Haloferula helveola: one gene and its partner. The protein of the gene in region 1 interacts with the protein of each later gene in a pairwise test. Links are inferred from orthologs where the notes say so. Each region holds a gene or a part of one and is shown in the gene's direction. Other genes may lie near its edges. The genes, in order: HAHE_RS04510 and HAHE_RS01855.

What was found.
Region 2: the proteins of HAHE_RS04510 (region 1) and HAHE_RS01855 interact in binary tests that used the Escherichia coli proteins (3 or more experiments, as listed by UniProt). The link is inferred for Haloferula helveola from one-to-one orthologs.

The regions. Positions count from the first base shown.
Region 1 is NZ_AP024702.1:1,317,363-1,320,574, forward strand. What follows is about bases 1-2,897. They hold HAHE_RS04510 (iron-sulfur cluster assembly scaffold protein), read left to right. Parts: upstream 1-1,168; coding sequence 1,169-1,627; downstream 1,628-2,897. Other genes in these bases: HAHE_RS04505 (FGGY family carbohydrate kinase), read right to left, coding at 1-1,057; HAHE_RS04515 (hypothetical protein), read left to right, coding at 1,750-1,998; HAHE_RS04520 (M42 family metallopeptidase), read left to right, coding at 2,012-2,897. In the rest of the region: more of HAHE_RS04520, read left to right, coding at 2,898-3,088; HAHE_RS04525 (hypothetical protein), read left to right, coding at 3,085-3,212. UniProt on the Escherichia coli protein: A scaffold on which IscS assembles Fe-S clusters. Exists as 2 interconverting forms, a structured (S) and disordered (D) form. The D-state is the preferred substrate for IscS.
Region 2 is NZ_AP024702.1:574,084-577,324, reverse strand. The notes cover bases 189-3,114. They hold HAHE_RS01855 (cysteine desulfurase family protein), read left to right. Parts: upstream 189-1,020; coding sequence 1,021-2,208; downstream 2,209-3,114. Other genes in these bases: HAHE_RS01850 (glycoside hydrolase family 16 protein), read left to right, coding at 2,228-3,114; HAHE_RS01860 (cryptochrome/photolyase family protein), read right to left, coding at 189-867. In the rest of the region: more of HAHE_RS01860, read right to left, coding at 1-188; more of HAHE_RS01850, read left to right, coding at 3,115-3,130; HAHE_RS01845 (thioredoxin domain-containing protein), read left to right, coding at 3,186-3,241. UniProt on the Escherichia coli protein: Master enzyme that delivers sulfur to a number of partners involved in Fe-S cluster assembly, tRNA modification or cofactor biosynthesis. Catalyzes the removal of elemental sulfur from cysteine to produce alanine.

The DNA.
Region 1 (3,212 bases):
AGCCGTCGGGCATCCGCGGCACCGACTCGCCTCTCAAATACGGGAGAAACAGTAGACCGTCCGCACCCGCCGGCGCGGCGGTGATCGCGTGGTCGAACTCTGCGCCCGTCCAGCCATACTGACGCCGGATCAGCTCCGGAGCGGCGATCACATTCTCGAGATCCATGCGGGTGATGCCGTTGCCCGCGAGGTCGCAGCCGACCTTGCCCTCGCCGTGGAAGTCGACCCGCGCCTCCGCAGCCAGACCGACCAGCGCGCCTTCGGCCGACACATCCGCGAGCAGATCCTCCGGCAGCGCCGCGCCCGAGGCGAACAATCCCGCCGCGCGGCCGTCGCTTCCCGCAGCCACCAGCACTCCCTTCGGCAGCCCCCACGCGTCCCCCAGCGACTCCCGCAGCGCACCGCGCGCCTGCCGGGCTTCGAGCACCTCGGGCAGCAACCCGCCGAGGCCTTCGCCAATGAATGCTGTCAGCGGTTCGCACCACGTCCGGTTCGGCACTTCGAAGAGTCCGCTGGCCGCCGCGGTCGATGCCGAAGTCGCGTTGGTCCCTGTCAGCCAGTAGCCGATGAAATCCTGCGCCGAGAGCAGCCGGGCGGCCCGCTGGAAGTGCTTCGGCTCGTGCTCCTTCAGCCAAAGTGCCTGGGCTGCCAGCGAACCTGCCGAGAGCGCGTTGCCGGTCATCTCGATGAGCCCCGGGGCCCCGCCGAAAGCCCGGCCGATCTCCTCGACCTGGCGACGCGCCGAGCGGTCGTTCCCCCGTTTGGCCGGCCGGACGATGCGGTCGTCGCCATCAAGCACCACCATCCCGCCGGCGGGCGCGGTCACGCCGATCCCGGCGACCGAAGCCTTGGCATCGCCCAGCTGCGCCAGCACCTCGCGAACGGCGTGATCGACAGCCCCGATCCACCTCGCCGGGTCCTGCTCGGCATAGCCTTCCGGCAGACCCTCGATCCACTCGAGCGGGGCCGAGGCGGTCGCGGTGACGCGGGCGGCCTCGAGCTCGAGGGCCGCCACACGGGTCAATCCGTGGCCGATTTCGATTCCCAGAAAGTGCATGGATGGAAGGGTGGAAAGCGCCGGGCTTTTCGTGGTCCTCACCCTCAGCATCGGCCGGACCCTTGGCAAGCCCGGGCTTGATCCGCCACGGGGCCGGTCCATCCTTCCCGCATGAGCGACTTCGAAGACAAGGTGCGCGACGCGCTTTCCAACCCTCAGAACCAGGGTGAAATGAGCGACGCCGACTCGGTCGGCACCGTCGGCTCGCCCGACTGCGGCGATATGCTGCGGATGTGGCTGAAGTTCACCGAGAAGGACGGCAAGAAGGTGATCGACCGGGCGTCCTTCCAAAGCTTCGGCTGCCAGACGGCGATCGCGGTCGCCTCGATGGCCACCGAATTGCTCAAGGGCAAGACCGCCGAGGAGGCGGCCAAACTGTCCGCCGACGAACTGACCGGCGAACTCGGCCCCTTGCCGCCGATGAAGATCCACTGCGGCCAGCTCGTCGAGGGCGCCCTGCGCAACGCGCTCGGCGGTCCGTCCGACGAAGCCTCGGCCGAGCCGGCGAAGACGCTCTCGGCCGAGCTTCAGAAGCCGAAGGGCAACATCCGCATCGTGCCGCTGGATTAGATTGGCAAGGAGCGGCGTCCTCCGGGCGCCGTGGCGGTCCGGAATCGGCGCCCGAAGGACGCCGCTCCTTGATCACTCCCGGCCTTGCATGTTCCGGGTGCAGGCGGGAAGCTCCACTGCAGATGGAATCCCACGAATGGCGCGAACGCACGGAGGAGGGACTGCGCTTCTGGCGGGCCAACCGGCATGCCGGCCGCTGGACGTTCCAGACGACCCTCAAGACCGATCCCGACTGGGAGCCGATCGACCCGGTGCCCCGCGAACTCTGGCAGGCGCTGCGCGAGAAACTGTGGAACAAGTACCAGCGCGGCCGCTGCCCGTGGGAACACATCGCCTACATCGACAAGTTGCTCGAAGACGACGACTCCTGACCCTTTCCCGCCGATGACCAAGAACCAAAGCGAATTCCTTTTCCGCCTGCTTGAAACCCCGAGTCCCACCGGCAGCGAGATGCTGGGCCAGCGGGTCTGGGCCGACTATCTGAAGCCAACCGCCGACGAGGTCGCATGCGATGCCTATGGCTCGACCTGGGCGACCCTCAAGGGCAAGTCGAAGCACCGCGTGATGCTCGCCGCCCACGCCGACGAAATCGGCTGGATGATCAAGGCGGTTCAGGACGACGGATTCCTCCGCATCGACCGGGTTGGCGGTTCCGACCACGCCACCGCCCGCGGGCGCCGGCTGCGGATCCTCGGCGACAAGGGTGAAGTCCTCGGGATCATCGGCAATACCGCCATCCACCTGCGCAAGGATTCGCTCGGCGACGAAAAGGCGCCGAAGGTCCACGAGCTGTGGGTCGATGTCGGTGCCTCGTCCGCCAAGGAAGTCGCGGAGCTCGGCTTGCGGGTCGGTCACTTCGCGGTCTATGCCGACACCCCGACCGAACTCGCCCACAAACGCATCGTCTCCCGCGCGCTCGATAACCGCATCGGCTCGTTCATCATCGCCCAGGTGCTCCGACGCCTGGCCAAGTCGGAAAAGAAGTCCGACGCCTCGCTGGTCTGCCTGAATGCGATCCAGGAGGAGATCGGCGGTCACGGCGCGGTCATGGCGACCTACCGGCTGAAGCCCGACGCCTGCATCTGCCTCGATGTCACCCATGCCACCGACACGCCCGGCCTCGATACGAACCAGCACGGCAAGGTGACGCTGGGTGGCGGACCGACCGTCACCCACGGCACCGCCAACCATCCACTGATCGTCGAGCGCCTGATTTCGATCGCCGAGAAGGAAGGCATCCCGCTCCAGCACGAGGCGTCCAGCCGCTTCACCGGGACGGACACCGACAAGATCTTCCAGCAGCGCGGCGGCGTGCCGAGTGCCCTCGTCTCCCTCCCGCTCCGCTGCATGCACTCGGTCGTCGAGACCGCTCACCTCGACGACATCGAGAATACCATCAAACTTCTCGCCGCCTTCGTCGTTTCGGTGAAGGAGGACGAACCGTTCCATCAATCGCTGTGATCCGACTGCTTGCCGGCATCGTTTGCCTGACCCTCACCGCCCGGGCCGAAATCGGTCCGAAGGAGGTGGCGATGGCGTATCTCGATGCGATCCGGCAAGACGACCTCGACCTGCTCGAGGACAC
Region 2 (3,241 bases), 740 kb from region 1 along the record:
TTCCGCCGCCTCGATCACTTCCCTGGGGTGGAGGAGTTTCAGATTGAGGGATGAGGAGATCAGCGAGTGGTTGAGGAAGGGTTCGTCCGTCCACATCGCGTCCTGATGATCGCCGAAGTTGGGCAGCCTCTCTTCGATGAACGAGCGAAGCTGGGCCAAGGCGGAGCGTCGAGTGACCGGCCAGTTGAAGGATTCGAGGGAGCCGGGATGATCGGGGAAGGTTTTCTTGACGAGTTCGACAACCTCCTCGGTGATGGTGTCGGGGCGCGACTCGGTGGGGGTGGGAATCTCCCCGGGGCCGGCCTTGCCGAAGCTCTTCCGGTTCTCCTTGTCGTAGTTCCAATCGCCACCTTCCGGCTGGTTGCCGTCCATCAGGACACCGTGGCGTTTGCGCATCTCGCGGTAGAAATACTCCATCCGCAGCGATTTCCGTCCTTCGGCGTGTTTGCGGAAGTCATCGACCGTCGAAAGGAAGTGGGTGTCAGTGCGGATCTCGAGATCGGTGCCCAATCTCGCACAGCATCCCTCGAGAGACTTCCTCACCCGCCACTCGCCGGGCTCGACCATGATCACCTTTGCGGGGCAATGCTTTTCGATCGTCTTGGTCAGCTCGCCGGACAAGGTGCCCGAGTGGTCCGGTGCGTCGAGTTGGGTGTAGTCGACATGGTAGCCTTGTTTCTCCAGCCACTCGCGGTGATGTCGCATGGCGGAGAGGAACAGCGCGATACGCTGTTTGTGCGACGGGACATGAGTGGATTCCTCCGACGCTTCCGCCATCCAGATCCGGTCCTGTTTCGGGTCGGCATCGGTCAGGGCGGGGCTTTCGTGGTCGAGCTGGTCCCCGAGGATGACGATAAGGTGGCGCATGGGCAGGGGTAGTTTCGGAATGCGGCGTGTCCAGAGGCAATCCGGTGCGTTTCCGGGGGGGGAGCTGGACACCTGGGGCCGCCTGAAGGCGGAACTACAAACCACTGGAGCAGGCCGCTTGATGATGTCGGGAGACCACCCTAGGCTCCGGCCGTGATCTATCTCGATTCCAATGCGACCACCCCGATGTCACCGGGAGTGGTGGAGGCGATGATGCCGTGGATGACCGAGAAGTTCTGCAATCCGAACGCCTCGTATGCCGGTGCCAAGGAGGCGAGGAAGGCGATCGAGGCGGCCCGTGAACAGGTCGCCGCGCTGATTGGTGCGGAGCCGGACGAGATCGTGTTCACGGGCGGCGGGACCGAGAGCACCAACATGGCGCTCAAGTGGCTCGCCCGCTGGGTGGGGCGGAAGACCGGTCGCGTGGTGACCTCGGTCATCGAGCACAGTGCGGTGCTCAAACCGGTGCAGACCTTCGAGGATGTCGGATACGCGGTTGAGCGCTGCCCGGTGGATGCCGGCGCCAGATTGGATCTCGATGCCTTTTCGTCGGCCTGCCGCGCGGCACGCGAGGGTGGCGGTTTCGCATCGCTGATGTGGGCGAATAACGAGACCGGGACCATCCAACCGGTGGCGGATGCCCTGATCCATGCCAAGGAGAGCGGTCTGGCATTCCATACCGATGCGATCCAGGCGGTGGGTAAGATCCCGGTCGACGTCCGGGAGGTGCCGGTCGATTTCCTTTCGCTCAGCGGCCATAAGTTTCACGGGCCGAAGGGGGTCGGCGCGTTGTTCATCCGCAGCGGCTGCCGCTTCGAGCCGATGGTCCGGGGTGGCGGTCAGGAGTCCGACCGACGGAGCGGAACCGAGAATGTTGCCGGTATCGTGGGGTTGGGCAAGGCGGCGGAGTTGGCGCGACTGAGGTTGGAGCACGATCCTCATGGTCGGGTGACCGGCAAACTTCGTGATCTCTTCGAAGAGCGGGTGGTCGAGGGTTTGAAGGGTGTCACGGTCAACGGGGATCTGATCCACCGGTTGCCGAATACCACCCATTTGTCCTTCGAGGGGTGCGAAGCGGCGGGCCTGTTGATCCTGCTCGACGACAAGGGCGTCGCATGTTCGGCGGGGAGCGCCTGTATGACGGGAAAGATGAAGCCATCCCATGTCCAGAAGGCGATGGGCTTCTCCGACGCGAAGGCGAAGAGCAGCCTGCGCTTCGGTTTCTCCCACATGACCACCGAGGAGGAGGCTGAGAGGGCTGCAACCGACCTGATCGTCTCGGTGGAGAAGCTGCGCCGGGTTCAGGGTGGCAACACCGGACCGGTGGCGATCTATTCGTGAAGAGTCATCCCTCGGATTCATGAAACATCTCCTGCTTCTCTTCTTCGTCCTGCTGCCGCTGCATGCCGAGGAATGGAAACTGGTGTGGTCCGACGAGTTTGAGGGGACGGAGGTCGATCCGAAGAAGTGGGGCTTCCAGATCGGCAACGGTTTCTTCAACTACGATGCCAACCAGTGGATCCATGGCTGGGGCAACAACGAGTTGCAGTACTACACCGAGGACAATGCGGCGGTGCGCGACGGCAAACTGGTGATCACCGCGAGGAAGGAATCGCTCCACGGCTGCGGCTACACGTCGGCCCGGCTGAGGACGATGACCCGCGACGGCAAGCCGCTCTTTTCACAGTGCTACGGCAGGTTCGAGGTTCGCGCCAAATTGCCGAAAGGGCAGGGGTTGTGGCCGGCGATCTGGATGCTTCCGGATGACAATCCGTACGGCGGCTGGGCGGCATCGGGCGAGATCGACATCATGGAGGCCCGTGGCCAGGAGCCGGGCAAGGTGCTCGGGACGATCCACTACGGCGGCAAGTGGCCTGCGAACGTCCACTCCGGCGGCGAGCATGAGTTTCCGGAGGGCGAAGGCATTGACGGCTTCCACACCTACTCGGTCGAATGGGAGCCGGGAGAGATCCGTTGGTTCGTGGATGGCAAGAAGTTCTCGACCAAGCAATTCTGGTGGAGTGGCTCGAAGGGTGGCGAGCAGCCGAAGTCGGCGGCGGATCTGAATCCCTGGCCGGCGCCGTTCGACAAGCCGTTCCATCTTGTCATCAATCTCGCGGTGGGCGGGCAATTTCTCGGCAATCCCGATGCGTCCACGTCATTTCCCGCCGAGATGCAGATCGACTACGTGCGCGTTTTCGAGAAGCCCGGTGGTTACGGTGAGATTCCGGCGCGCGGCGAAGGCAAGTTGCCCTTCGAATGAGTGGATCGCCGGGTTTTCGGGCGACATCCCGGTGATCCCGCTACAGGGTCGGCCCATGCCGAACGCGTTGGCGAACGAAACTTCTCCCTACCTGCTCCAGCACAAGGACAA